DNA from 3 places in the Salmonella sp. HY31 genome. Region 2 is predicted to be linked to each of the others. Evidence: predicted binding sites of a transcription regulator. Region 2 holds the regulator's gene; each other region holds the start of a gene.

Region 1 (4,261 bases), 980 kb from region 2:
GCCAACGAAGCGTAACCGGGCCATCCTGGCCGGTTATGGATGCCTCAGGCGTTACAGTATTTCTTTTTAATCACCACGACCAGCGTACCTAACAGCCCGGCGACCAATAGCGCGATGGGAAGGATCATTAAAAATGTCATTACCTGGTCTTCATGGCGCTTAACAAACGGGATCATACTGAGCGCGTAGCCGAAGCTGGTCACGACAGTCACCCACAGCAGGCCGCTTAACCAGTTAAAAAACTGAAACCGGCGGTTGGAAAGGCCGGAAATACCCGCCATCGTTGGCAGCAGAGTGCGGACAAACGCCAGAAAACGCCCGGCAAGCAACGCTAACAAACCGTGACGGTCAAACATGCAGGTGGCGCGCTGATGATATTTTGCCGGAAGCTGCGCCAGCCAGCCTTTGACGGTACGCGTATTACCGAGCCAGCGTCCCTGGATATAACTTAGCCAGCAGCCGAGACTGGCCGCGGCGGTGAGAATGCCAATTGTTGGCAAAAAATGCATCACATCCTGGGCGATCAGCGCGCCTGCCAGTAGCAGCAGACTATCGCCGGGTAAGAATGACGCTGGCAGCAGACCGTTTTCTAAAAATAGCGTGGCGAACATGACAAAGTAGACGACGCTGACAACGTGTGGATTCGCCAGCGCGGCAAAATCATGTTGCCAGAGCGCAGCGATAATATCTTGAATGACAGCCATGAACTTTCCTGTGGAACAGCATTTACGCTTTTATGTGCCTATTGTACTCCTGAATCGCCCGGGATGCCTTGATCCCGGACGCAACAAACGCAGACTTTTCCACGGAAATTGTCTGCATATATGTCCATCTGCGGCAACTTTACACAATTCTGGCGAATCCGGCGGCTAAATCAGCGATTAAATCATCAACATTCTCTAAACCAATATGCACCCGGACCAGCGTACCGGTAAAATCTACGCCGCCTGCGGGACGAATCGCGGCGATCTGTTCCGGCTGATTGGCGAGAATCAGCGATTCGTAGCCTCCCCAGGAGTAGGCCATACTGAACAGCGAAAAGTTATCCAGATAGGCTGATAATTCTGCCTCGGTCAGCTTTTTATTGAGCACGAAGGAAAACAGACCGCTGCTGCCTGTAAAGTCTCGTTTCCAGAACGCATGACCTTTGCTACCCGGCAGGGCCGGATGATTAACGCGCGCGACCTGAGGATGGTTCGCCAGCCACGCGGCGATTTTGAGGCTGCTTTCATGATGCTGGCGTAGTCGGACGCCGAGCGTGCGCAGACCGCGGCTGGTCATGTAAGCCGTGTCCGCGTCGAGCATTTGCCCCATCAGATAGGCGTTTTCCCGCAATTGTTCCCAGCAGCGCGCATTTGCAACGGCAGTACCGACCATCGCGTCAGAATGACCAATCAGATACTTGGTGCCTGCCTGGATAGAGATATCGATATCGAACTCCAGCGCGTTAAACAGAACGCCAGCTGCCCAGGTATTATCCATCATGATGACGGCTTCTGGCGCGACGCGTCTCACCGCACTGACAATGGTCGGAATATCATGTACTTCCATGGTAATAGAGCCGGGGGATTCCAGAAATACGACTTTCGTGTTCGGCTGAATATGTTGCATGATATCCGCGCCGATGAGCGGGTCGAACCAGCTTGTCGTCACGCCCAGTTTGCCGAGAATTTTGCTGCAGAAATCCTGGCTGGGTTCATAGGCTGTGTTAGTCATCAGGACGTGGTCGCCCTGTTCAACGAATGCCAGAATGGTGTTGGCGACCGCCGCCGCGCCGCACGGGAAGAGCGCGCATCCGGCGCCACCTTCCAGTTCACACATGGCTTCCTGGAGCGAAAAGTGGGTCAGCGTTCCCCGACGTCCGTAAAATAATTCGCCGTTGGCGCGATTGCGGGTGGCGTGTTTTTTGGCCTCGACGGTGTCAAATACCAGTGAAGAAGCGCGTTGAATCACACTATTCACTGAGCCAAGCGTGTATTTTTTGCTGCGTCCTGCGTTTACCAGTTTGGTATCCAACTGTTTATCCGTCATGTTGCGCTTCCTGATTTTAACCGTCTGGATGTCTAAACTAGCATGAATATAACAATCTGCATCCTGGCTACGTGTGATACAGATGAAAATTTTGCCAAAATAAAAACAGGTGACTTTTTTACTGCGTAAGCGCAAAGAAAAAGCATCAAAGGTGCGGCAGTATGTAAATAGTAATGAGAACGACTATCAATTCGACGTCGTTTTGATATTATTATGCTCAGATTTTGTGATTTGCGTCCTGGAGATACAGAGTGGGTAATAATTTGATGCAGACGGATCTTTCCGTCTGGGGTATGTATCAGCACGCCGATATTGTCGTGAAGTGCGTGATGATTGGTCTGATTCTGGCGTCGGTCGTCACCTGGGCTATCTTCTTCAGTAAAAGCGTTGAATTTTTCACTCAAAAGCGCCGCTTAAAGCGTGAACAACTGCAATTAGCCGATGCGCGCTCCTTAGATCAGGCTTCCGATATTGCGGCAGGTTTCAGCGCAAAAAGCCTCAGCGCGCAGCTCATCAATGAAGCGCAGAATGAGCTGGAACTCTCTCAGGGCAGCGAAGATAACGAAGGGATTAAAGAACGTACCGGCTTCCGTCTGGAACGTCGCGTCGCGGCGGTTGGCCGCTACATGGGACGAGGCAACGGTTATCTGGCGACGATCGGCGCCATTTCCCCCTTCGTCGGGTTGTTTGGTACCGTATGGGGCATTATGAATAGCTTCATCGGTATTGCGCAAACGCAGACTACCAACCTGGCGGTGGTCGCTCCTGGTATTGCGGAAGCGCTGCTGGCGACGGCGATTGGGCTGGTAGCCGCGATCCCGGCGGTCGTCATTTACAACATCTTCGCACGTCAGATAGGCAGTTACAAAGCAACGCTGGGCGACGTAGCGGCGCAGGTATTGCTGCTGCAAAGCCGCGATCTCGATCTAAATGCGAGCGCCTGCGCGCAGCCGGTACGCGCCGCGCAGAAATTACGGGTAGGGTAATGCGTCATGGCAATGCGTCTTAACGAAAACCTGGATGACAACGGTGAAATGCATGAAATCAACGTGACGCCGTTTATCGATGTCATGTTGGTTCTGTTGATTATCTTTATGGTGGCTGCGCCGCTGGCGACGGTGGATGTCAAGGTGAATCTGCCCGCTTCTACCAGTACGCCGCAGCCGCGCCCGGAAAAACCGATTTATCTGTCGGTGAAAGCGGATAACACCATGTTTATCGGTAACGATCCGGTGACGGATGATACGATGATTGCCGAGCTAACGGCCCTGACGGAAGGGAAAAAGGATACTACGATTTTCTTCCGCGCGGATAAAACCGTAGATTATGAAACCCTGATGAAAGTGATGGATATGCTGCATCAGGCGGGCTATCTCAAGATTGGTCTGGTTGGCGAAGAGACCGCAAAAGCGAAATAAGTATTCTGCTGACGCTGTAGGCCGGGTAAGGCGAAGCCGCTACCCGGCTTTTTATTGCCTAAGATGGCGCTCTGCTTAACAGAATTGCGCCAGCTTAATCTACTCCATTCGTTAGCCTAAATGTTCCCCGCCGCACACGCCGTGCACTTCTGCGGTAACGTAACTTGATTCCTGACTTGCCAGATAGACATACACCGGGGCCAGCTCTGCCGGTTGACCGGCCCGCTTCATTGGCGTCTGCTGGCCAAACTGCGGAATTTTATCCTGTGTTTGGCCGCCAGAAATTTGCAGCGCTGTCCAGATAGGGCCAGGCGCGACAATATTCACGCGAATTCCTTTTTCCGCCACCTGTTTCGCCAGGCCGCGGCTGTAATTGAGGATTGCCGCCTTGGTTGCCGCATAATCCAGCAGGTGCGGACTGGGCTGATACGCCTGGATAGACGACGTCGTGATAATACTGGCGCCTTTTGGCAGCAGCGGAATCGCTTCCTGGGTTATCCAGAACAGGGCAAAAACGTTAACGGCGAAGGTTTGCTGAAATTGCTCACTGGTCAGATCTTTTATCTCCGGGATTGCTGTCTGTTTACCGGCTACCAGCGCCAGAATGTCCAGCCCACCCAGCGCTTCACGCGCCTTATGGACCAGCGAACGGGCGAAAGATTCGTCGCTAAGATCGCCTGGCAGTAACACCGCTTTACGGCCGCACTCCTCAATCAGCGTTTTAACCTGCTGGGCGTCCTCTTCTTCCGCCGGTAGATAGTTGATCGCGACATCTGCGCCTTCACGCGCGTAAGCGATGGCGGCAGCGCGCC
Region 2 (4,261 bases):
CGCCTTCATCATAAAAACGTTCGGCGTCGCGATTCACGACAATACCCAGCGATACGCAATCAACGCGAGTACAAATACCGCCGTCGTACAGCGGCGCCCTGGCATCAATCGCTACGCAGTGCGACTGGGACGGATCGCCAATGATATCCGCGCCGGCATCCATCATAAATTTGAGCAATACGCCCTGGTTAAAACGCGTGCCACGAATCAGAAAATTATCCGCGGGCCATTCGCCGCGCGCGTTTTCTCCCCAGGCCTTCCGCAGCCATTCACGATTTGATTCGAAACCGCCAGCCGCCAGTACGCAGGCTTTGGCAGTAATACGTTCGTTGCCCGCCAGCGCTGCTACGAATTCGCCGTCATGAAGTTCAAGCGCATGAACCGGCGTGTTATAACGAATCTGCACGCCCAGCCGTTCGGCGCTACGGTAATAGGCATTGACGAGCGCTTTCCCACCGCCCATAAAAAATGCATTAGTGCGCGCGACGTGGAGCGCCCCCGATAGCGGCGGTTGAAAGTTAACGCCATGTTTGCGCATCCAGTCGCGGCATTGCGAAGAGGTGCGAATGACCAACCGCGCCAGCGCTTCGTTGGTGTTGCCGTCGGTGACGCGCCACAGATCCTGCCAGAACTCCTCTTCAGGATAGCGTTCCACCAGCACATCCTGCGGCGCATCATGCATACAACGCAGGTTTCGTGTATGCTGAGAGTTTCCGCCGCGCCATTCCCGCGGGGCAGCCTCCAGCAGCAGAACCGATGCGCCCGCTTCCCGTGCGGTCAGGGCGGCGCATAATGCGGCATTGCCTCCGCCTATCACCAGTACATCAACCATCTTATGCTCCCGTACCATTTAACTATTTGTTAAATTTGTAATTAAAATGTATACGGATAAATAAGCGGCGCGCTATCAGGTAGCGCTAAACAGGGGTTTAGTAAGCGTAAAGGGTAGCACCTGGCCATTCGCCGGCGTCGACTAACTGACGCATGACTTTGGTGAGTACCACTCTGGCGGCAAGACCGGCGGGCGTCAGCTCATCATCCGACAGGCTGACTAAAAAGTTGGGGCGGCTGAGTATCGGATTATGGACGCCGATCACGCGTAGCGCGTCGTTATCCAGATGAGAAATCGCCGCGCCGGGCTGTAACGTGGCGCCAAGGCCGTCGCGCACGGCGCGCATCAACAACGCCAGGCCGTCAATTTCCGCAACGATCTCAACGTTAAGCGCATGTTCCTGGCATACAGCGTCCAGCCTGCCGCGCAGTCCGTGTCCCTGGCTCGGCATAATGAGCGGAATGTCTGCCAGTTGTTCAGGCGTGATCGGGTTATCAGGAAGCGCCGCCAGCAGGGCATGGGAGCCAATCAGAAAAAGCTGTTCTTCAAGGATCGGTCTGGCGCTCCAGCGCAGGATTTTATCTTTTTGAAAGACAACGGCTAAATCAATCTGGCGGGTATTAATCATTCTTTCAAGATTACCGGACAAGCTTTCCACCACATGCAGTCGGACATCGGCATAGTTTTCCTGCATGGCATGGATAAAAGGTATACCCAGTATGGAGGCGGTACTGGGGGCCATTCCTACGCTCACATGACCGGAAAGACGTGCTTCTCTTGCGGCGAGAATCGCGTCGTCGGCATGACGCAGGGCGAGTTGTGCCTGTGAATAAAAGGCCAGCCCGGCGTTGGTCGGCGTTACGCCGCGCGAGGTGCGCTGCAACAGACGGATGGCAAGCTCGTTTTCCAGACGGGACATCTGCTGGCTTAAGGCTGAAACGCCAATATCAAGATCCTGCGCGGCGCTACCCATACTGCCGGTTTCAATAATACGCACGAAATAGCGTAACTGGCGAAGCTCCATTCCTGCTCTCCTGAGATGCGATAGCGGTTTTTTTACATTAAATCAACATCAAGCAGCAGGAAAGAGGAGGATATAAAAAAGCCAACCGGGCGGTTGGCTCTTCGAAAGATTTATACTTATTTGGTCGCGTCATCGTGCGCGTGCTCGTCTTCGCGGCAGTCGCCTTCAGCGCAGTGGCCGTAAAGATAGAGGCTGTGATTAGTTAAACGAATACCGTGTCTCGCCGCAATTTCACGCTGGCGCGCTTCAATAGAATCATCACTAAATTCAATCACTTTTCCGCAGTCAAGGCAGATAAGATGATCGTGATGATGCTGTTGCGTCAGTTCAAAAACGGATTTACCGCCTTCAAAATTATGGCGGGTCACGATACCGGCATCGTCAAACTGGTTCAGCACACGGTACACGGTTGCCAGACCGATTTCTTCACCCATGTCGATCAGGCGTTTGTATAAATCTTCCGCACTGACGTGATGGTTATCTGGTTCCTGAAGAACTTCCAGAATTTTTAAACGAGGAAGCGTTACTTTCAGGCCAGCCTTCTTTAATGCGGTATTGTTGTCAGTCATGCGGAATCTGTCCTGTTGCTAAACGATTCACTTCATTAGAGAAGTGGCAGAAATTGCACTCAAGATAATGCGTATCATTATAGGACTGCCATGCCGAAATGAAAACCGCAAGTCTCTCGCAGATGTTAATAAAACTGTGGTTTTGCCTGCAAATTCTGGCGCCACCTGATTACACCCGGACATTGTACAGGGATGGGTGTGAAAGTTACAAATTTGTAGCAATTATTTTGATTGGTCTTGTCTATTGATGCGGCGCAGACGTAATGCTGCGCCGCATAAGATTAGGCGTTGAGGATGTCGTCGAGGTGCAATTCAGCCGAAATTTGCTTGACCCATTTTTCAACACGCTCGGCGGTCAGTTCAGGCTGACGGTCTTCGTCAATCGCCAGGCCGACAAAATGATCGTCATCAGCCAGACCCTTAGAGGCTTCAAAATGATAGCCTGCGGTTGGCCAGTGACCCACAATCGTGGCGCCGCGCGGCTCAATAATGTCGCGAATAGTGCCCAGCGCATCACAGAAGTATTCCGCGTAGTCTTCCTGATCGCCACAGCCAAACAGCGCCACCAGCTTACCGTTAAAGTCAATCTCTTCGAGAGTCGGGAAGAAGTCATCCCAGTCACATTGTGCTTCGCCATAGTACCAGGTTGGGATGCCCAGCAGCAGAATGTCATACCCTTCCAGGTCTTCTTTACTGCTTTTTGCAATGTCATGCACATCGGCAACGTCTTTACCAAGCTGTTTTTGAATCATTTTTGCGATATTTTCGGTATTACCGGTGTCGCTGCCGAAAAAGATGCCAGTGATTGCCATGAGTAAAATAACCTCTTGAAACTTATTGAAATGGTGGTGGCGAATTGCCCACGGATAAGGGCAATCATAGCAGAACAGGCAGATATGCGGAAACAGCAATCACGCGGGACTGCACGCTCTGCTACACGAAATATGAAACAAAACTTGTTTTCAGACTAAACCCTGGCCGCGCAGCGCCATAAGCTGCTTCATTAACATTTCTTCAATGAGCTCGCTGCGGCTAATGTTGCGCGCTTCGGCCAGTTCATTCAGCGCGTCAACAGCTTGTGCGTTGAGTTTTAATTCGACACGCTTGAGGCCACGAACTTTGTCGCGTTTTAACTGGTTACGCTTATTGATGCGTAACTGTTCATCGCGCGAAAGCGGATTCGTTTTAGGTCGTCCCGGGCGACGCTCGTGCGCGAACAGATCTAATGTCGTACGGTCCGTTTGTTCTTTGGCCATGATTTTGGTGACTTCGGGGGAAACAATCAGCCAGGCTTATGCCCGGATGGATAGCGCGCCATCATACATCAGCGAGGAAGCGACGCCAACGCCCACGCGCGTAATCGCGCACAGGCGATGAGTTTTTAATCAGTTAGCGCTTATCGTGCAGATAACGGCGGATGGCGCGCAGAACCGCCTCTGGTTTTTCGGCATGTACCCAGTGGCCCGCGCCGGCTATCACATGCGCGCGCGCCAAAGGGAATTGCGCCAGCAGCGCGTCGCGGTACGCTTCGGTCACGTACGGCGAGTTACCGCCTGGAATAAACAGCGCCGGATGTTCCCAGGCCGGAATGGTTTTCCAGCCGACGATATGCGGATACTGCTCCCATAATACCGGAACATTAAAACGCCATTCGCCTTCAGCCCAGGATTTTAACAGAAACTGGATCACGCCTTCTTCGTTAAGATGCTGGCGCATAATACCTGCCGCCTGTTGGCGGGATGTAGCGTCGGATTCGCTTACGGCGTTAATGGCCGCGAAAATGCGATCGTGGCGGCGAACGTGATAATCCACGGGGGCGATATCAATCGCGACCAG
Region 3 (4,261 bases), 1.9 Mb from region 2:
GGAAAAAATGGGTCTGGCTCTGGGCCGTCTGGCGAAAGAAGACCCGTCGTTCCGCGTATGGACTGACGAAGAATCTAACCAGACTATCATCGCTGGTATGGGCGAGCTGCACCTCGACATCATCGTTGACCGTATGAAGCGTGAATTCAACGTTGAAGCGAACGTTGGTAAGCCTCAGGTTGCTTACCGCGAAGCGATTCGCGCGAAAGTTACCGATATCGAAGGTAAACACGCGAAACAGTCCGGTGGTCGCGGTCAGTATGGTCATGTTGTTATCGACATGTACCCGCTGGAGCCGGGCTCTAACCCGAAAGGTTACGAGTTCATCAACGACATTAAAGGTGGTGTAATTCCTGGCGAATACATCCCGGCCGTTGATAAAGGCATCCAGGAGCAGCTGAAGTCTGGCCCGCTGGCGGGTTATCCGGTAGTTGATCTCGGCGTGCGTCTGCACTTCGGTTCTTACCATGACGTTGACTCCTCTGAGCTGGCGTTTAAACTGGCTGCGTCTATCGCCTTTAAAGAAGGCTTTAAGAAAGCAAAACCAGTTCTGCTTGAGCCGATCATGAAGGTTGAAGTAGAAACACCAGAAGAGAATACCGGTGACGTTATCGGCGACCTTAGCCGCCGTCGTGGTATGCTCAAAGGTCAGGAATCTGAAGTTACAGGCGTTAAGATCCACGCTGAAGTACCGCTGTCTGAAATGTTCGGATATGCAACTCAGCTGCGTTCTCTGACCAAAGGTCGCGCATCGTACACTATGGAATTCCTGAAGTATGATGATGCGCCGAACAACGTTGCTCAGGCCGTAATCGAAGCCCGTGGTAAATAAGCCGCAGGGTTAAAAACCAAAATCCCGTGCTCTCTCCTGAAGGGGAGAGCGCTATAGTAAGGAATATAGCCGTGTCTAAAGAAAAATTTGAACGTACAAAACCGCACGTTAACGTCGGCACCATCGGCCACGTTGACCACGGTAAAACTACCCTGACCGCTGCAATCACCACCGTACTGGCTAAAACCTACGGCGGTGCCGCTCGCGCATTCGACCAGATCGATAACGCGCCGGAAGAAAAAGCGCGTGGTATCACCATCAACACTTCTCACGTTGAATACGATACCCCGACCCGCCACTACGCACACGTAGACTGCCCGGGGCACGCCGACTATGTTAAAAACATGATCACCGGTGCTGCTCAGATGGACGGCGCGATCCTGGTTGTTGCTGCGACTGACGGCCCGATGCCGCAGACCCGTGAGCACATCCTGCTGGGCCGTCAGGTAGGCGTTCCGTACATCATCGTGTTCCTGAACAAATGCGACATGGTTGATGACGAAGAGCTGCTGGAACTGGTTGAAATGGAAGTTCGTGAACTTCTGTCTCAGTACGACTTCCCGGGCGACGATACTCCGATCGTTCGTGGTTCTGCTCTGAAAGCGCTGGAAGGCGACGCAGAGTGGGAAGCGAAAATCATCGAACTGGCTGGCTTCCTGGATTCTTACATTCCGGAACCAGAGCGTGCGATTGACAAGCCGTTCCTGCTGCCGATCGAAGACGTATTCTCCATCTCCGGTCGTGGTACCGTTGTTACCGGTCGTGTAGAGCGCGGTATCATCAAAGTGGGCGAAGAAGTTGAAATCGTTGGTATCAAAGAGACTCAGAAGTCTACCTGTACTGGCGTTGAAATGTTCCGCAAACTGCTGGACGAAGGCCGTGCTGGTGAGAACGTAGGTGTTCTGCTGCGTGGTATCAAACGTGAAGAAATCGAACGTGGTCAGGTACTGGCTAAGCCGGGCACCATCAAGCCGCACACCAAGTTCGAATCTGAAGTGTATATTCTGTCCAAAGATGAAGGCGGCCGTCATACTCCGTTCTTCAAAGGCTACCGTCCGCAGTTCTACTTCCGTACCACTGACGTGACTGGCACCATCGAACTGCCGGAAGGCGTGGAGATGGTAATGCCGGGCGACAACATCAAAATGGTTGTTACCCTGATCCACCCGATCGCGATGGACGACGGTCTGCGTTTCGCAATCCGTGAAGGCGGCCGTACCGTTGGCGCGGGCGTTGTTGCTAAAGTTCTCGGCTAATTACTCGTTAATTAGTTTTGAATTGAAAAGGGCGCTTAGGCGCCCTTTTTTGTTGCCTGCTATTTAGTCGCCGTTATATTTATTCGCCCTTTTTAACGTTTCTCCCGTGGCGTAAATCGCTTTGTGCTATTGTAATCATAACCATTCTCATTTACACTTTGCGCAGAAATTGAACGGGAGCGATCATGTACGTTTGTTTGTGTAATGGTATAAGCGATAAAAAAATCCGCCAGGCTGTACGACAATTTCATCCACAGTCATTTCAACAGTTGCGTAAATTTATTCCTGTGGGAAATCAATGTGGTAAGTGTATTCGCGCCGCGCGAGAAGTGATGCAGGATGAGTTAACACAAATGCCGGAATTTAAAGAGATCGCCTGAGTCACACTCTTTTTTTTGACATCCCTGTAGCCCCATCTACGCTCTAGAGAGTGGAAGCGGAGGGACTATAAAATGAAAGGTGATGTTAAAATCATAAATTATCTCAATAAACTATTGGGAAATGAGCTTGTCGCAATTAATCAGTATTTTCTTCATGCCCGTATGTTTAAAAACTGGGGGCTGACCCGGCTTAATGATGTTGAGTACCATGAATCCATTGATGAGATGAAACACGCGGATAAGTACATTGAGCGTATCTTATTTCTGGAAGGCATACCGAACCTACAGGATCTGGGTAAGCTGGGCATCGGTGAAGATGTCGAAGAGATGTTACGATCGGATCTCCGGCTTGAGCTGGAAGGCGCAAAAGACCTACGTGAGGCAATAGCCTATGCCGATAGCGTTCATGATTATGTCAGTCGGGATATGATGATTGAAATCCTTGCTGACGAGGAAGGCCACATCGACTGGCTGGAAACTGAGCTGGATTTGATTGCCAAACTTGGCATGCAAAATTATCTGCAATCACAAATTAAGGTTACCGATTAACCATCCGGAAAGAAATCTTTCCAACTTGTCATGAAACCCGCCACCGTCAGCCATGGCCCAAAAGGTAGCGGGTTTATTAATGCCGATTTACCTCTCACCAGTAGCGCGACGCCAAAGCCACCACAGGCCAGCATGGTGGCAAGGAAAATCAGTAATGGTAGTCCTTCCCAACAATGCCACGCCCCTAAGGCAGCAAGGAACTTGACGTCACCATACCCCAGTCCCTCTTTCTGATAACGCAGGCGATAGCCCCAGTAAATTAACGCGAATCCGCCATAGCCGGCGATAGCGCCCCAAAGCGCATCCGGTAAACGCTCCGGCAGGCAAATCTGGTGATAAAGCAGACCACCCCACAGCAATGGACAGGTAAACCGGTCAGGCAGCAGGCCGGTACGCGCGTCGTATATGCCAAGCAATAAAGAGAACGACGCATAAAAGATCAGAAAGAGAAGGGCGACAAACATAAGCAAATCCTCGTCAAAGCTTGTGCTCACCTTTATAGATTTATGCGACAGCGACAACGACGTATTGCCAGCTTTGCCTGATGCCTTCCAAAGAAAAGATGCGCGTTGCTATCCCATGCGCGCTATCTGGAATCATGCTCGCATAAGGATAAAGTGTTTAATTTCTATCCGACACTTGCGTCAGGCTGAGATTTACGTATAATGCGCGGGCTTGTCGTAATTGACGGCAGGTTCGATTTGAACCTCGAATAGCCGATTTGGCTATTTAACAATGCTCCCAATCGGGGAGCTACGTAAGAACGGTTACACTCTCCCATCAATCGTAATGGGTGTGAGGAGTAATCATTTTCGTTTATAAAATAATTGGAGCTCTGGTCTCATGCAGAACCAAAGAATCCGTATCCGCCTGAAAGCGTTTGATCATCGTCTGATCGATCAATCAACCGCGGAAATCGTCGAGACTGCCAAGCGCACTGGTGCGCAGGTTCGCGGTCCGATCCCGCTGCCGACCCGCAAAGAGCGCTTTACCGTTCTGATTTCTCCGCACGTTAACAAAGATGCGCGCGATCAGTACGAAATTCGCACTCACAAGCGTCTGGTTGACATCGTTGAGCCAACCGAGAAAACCGTTGATGCTCTGATGCGTCTGGACCTGGCTGCCGGTGTAGACGTGCAGATCAGCCTGGGTTAATCAGGTCATCGAGCGATTGAGAGGTTGATACAATGATTGGTTTAGTCGGTAAAAAAGTGGGTATGACCCGCATCTTCACTGAAGATGGC

What was found. Region 2 encodes Fur, which represses iron uptake genes when iron is present. Its sites were predicted from a motif close to ATAATAATGAGAACNACTATCAA; they were not measured.
Region 1: the regulator Fur is predicted to act here: its motif matches at 2,199-2,221, upstream of exbB (tol-pal system-associated acyl-CoA thioesterase).
Region 3: the regulator Fur is predicted to act here: its motif matches at 2,217-2,239, upstream of bfd (bacterioferritin-associated ferredoxin).

Annotation. Positions count from the first base shown of each region.
Region 1 covers NZ_CP170479.1:4,287,834-4,292,094, reverse strand. The annotation lists gene yghB (DedA family general envelope maintenance protein YghB) at 45-704, opposite strand; gene metC (cystathionine beta-lyase) at 844-2,031, opposite strand; gene exbB (tol-pal system-associated acyl-CoA thioesterase) at 2,283-3,017, shown strand; gene exbD (TonB system transport protein ExbD) at 3,024-3,449, shown strand; gene ACE15A_RS20515 (SDR family oxidoreductase) at 3,561-4,261, opposite strand, start outside.
Region 2 covers NZ_CP170479.1:3,303,896-3,308,156, reverse strand. The annotation lists gene tcuA (FAD-dependent tricarballylate dehydrogenase TcuA) at 1-832, opposite strand, end outside; gene tcuR (tricarballylate utilization LysR family transcriptional regulator TcuR) at 930-1,856, opposite strand; gene fur (ferric iron uptake transcriptional regulator) at 1,973-2,425, opposite strand; gene fldA (flavodoxin FldA) at 2,707-3,237, opposite strand; gene ybfE (LexA regulated protein) at 3,388-3,681, opposite strand; gene ybfF (esterase) at 3,815-4,261, opposite strand, start outside.
Region 3 covers NZ_CP170479.1:404,373-408,633, forward strand. The annotation lists gene fusA (elongation factor G) at 1-832, shown strand, start outside; gene tuf (elongation factor Tu) at 904-2,088, shown strand; gene bfd (bacterioferritin-associated ferredoxin) at 2,274-2,468, shown strand; gene bfr (bacterioferritin) at 2,541-3,017, shown strand; gene hopD (A24 family peptidase) at 3,014-3,481, opposite strand; gene rpsJ (30S ribosomal protein S10) at 3,861-4,172, shown strand; gene rplC (50S ribosomal protein L3) at 4,205-4,261, shown strand, end outside.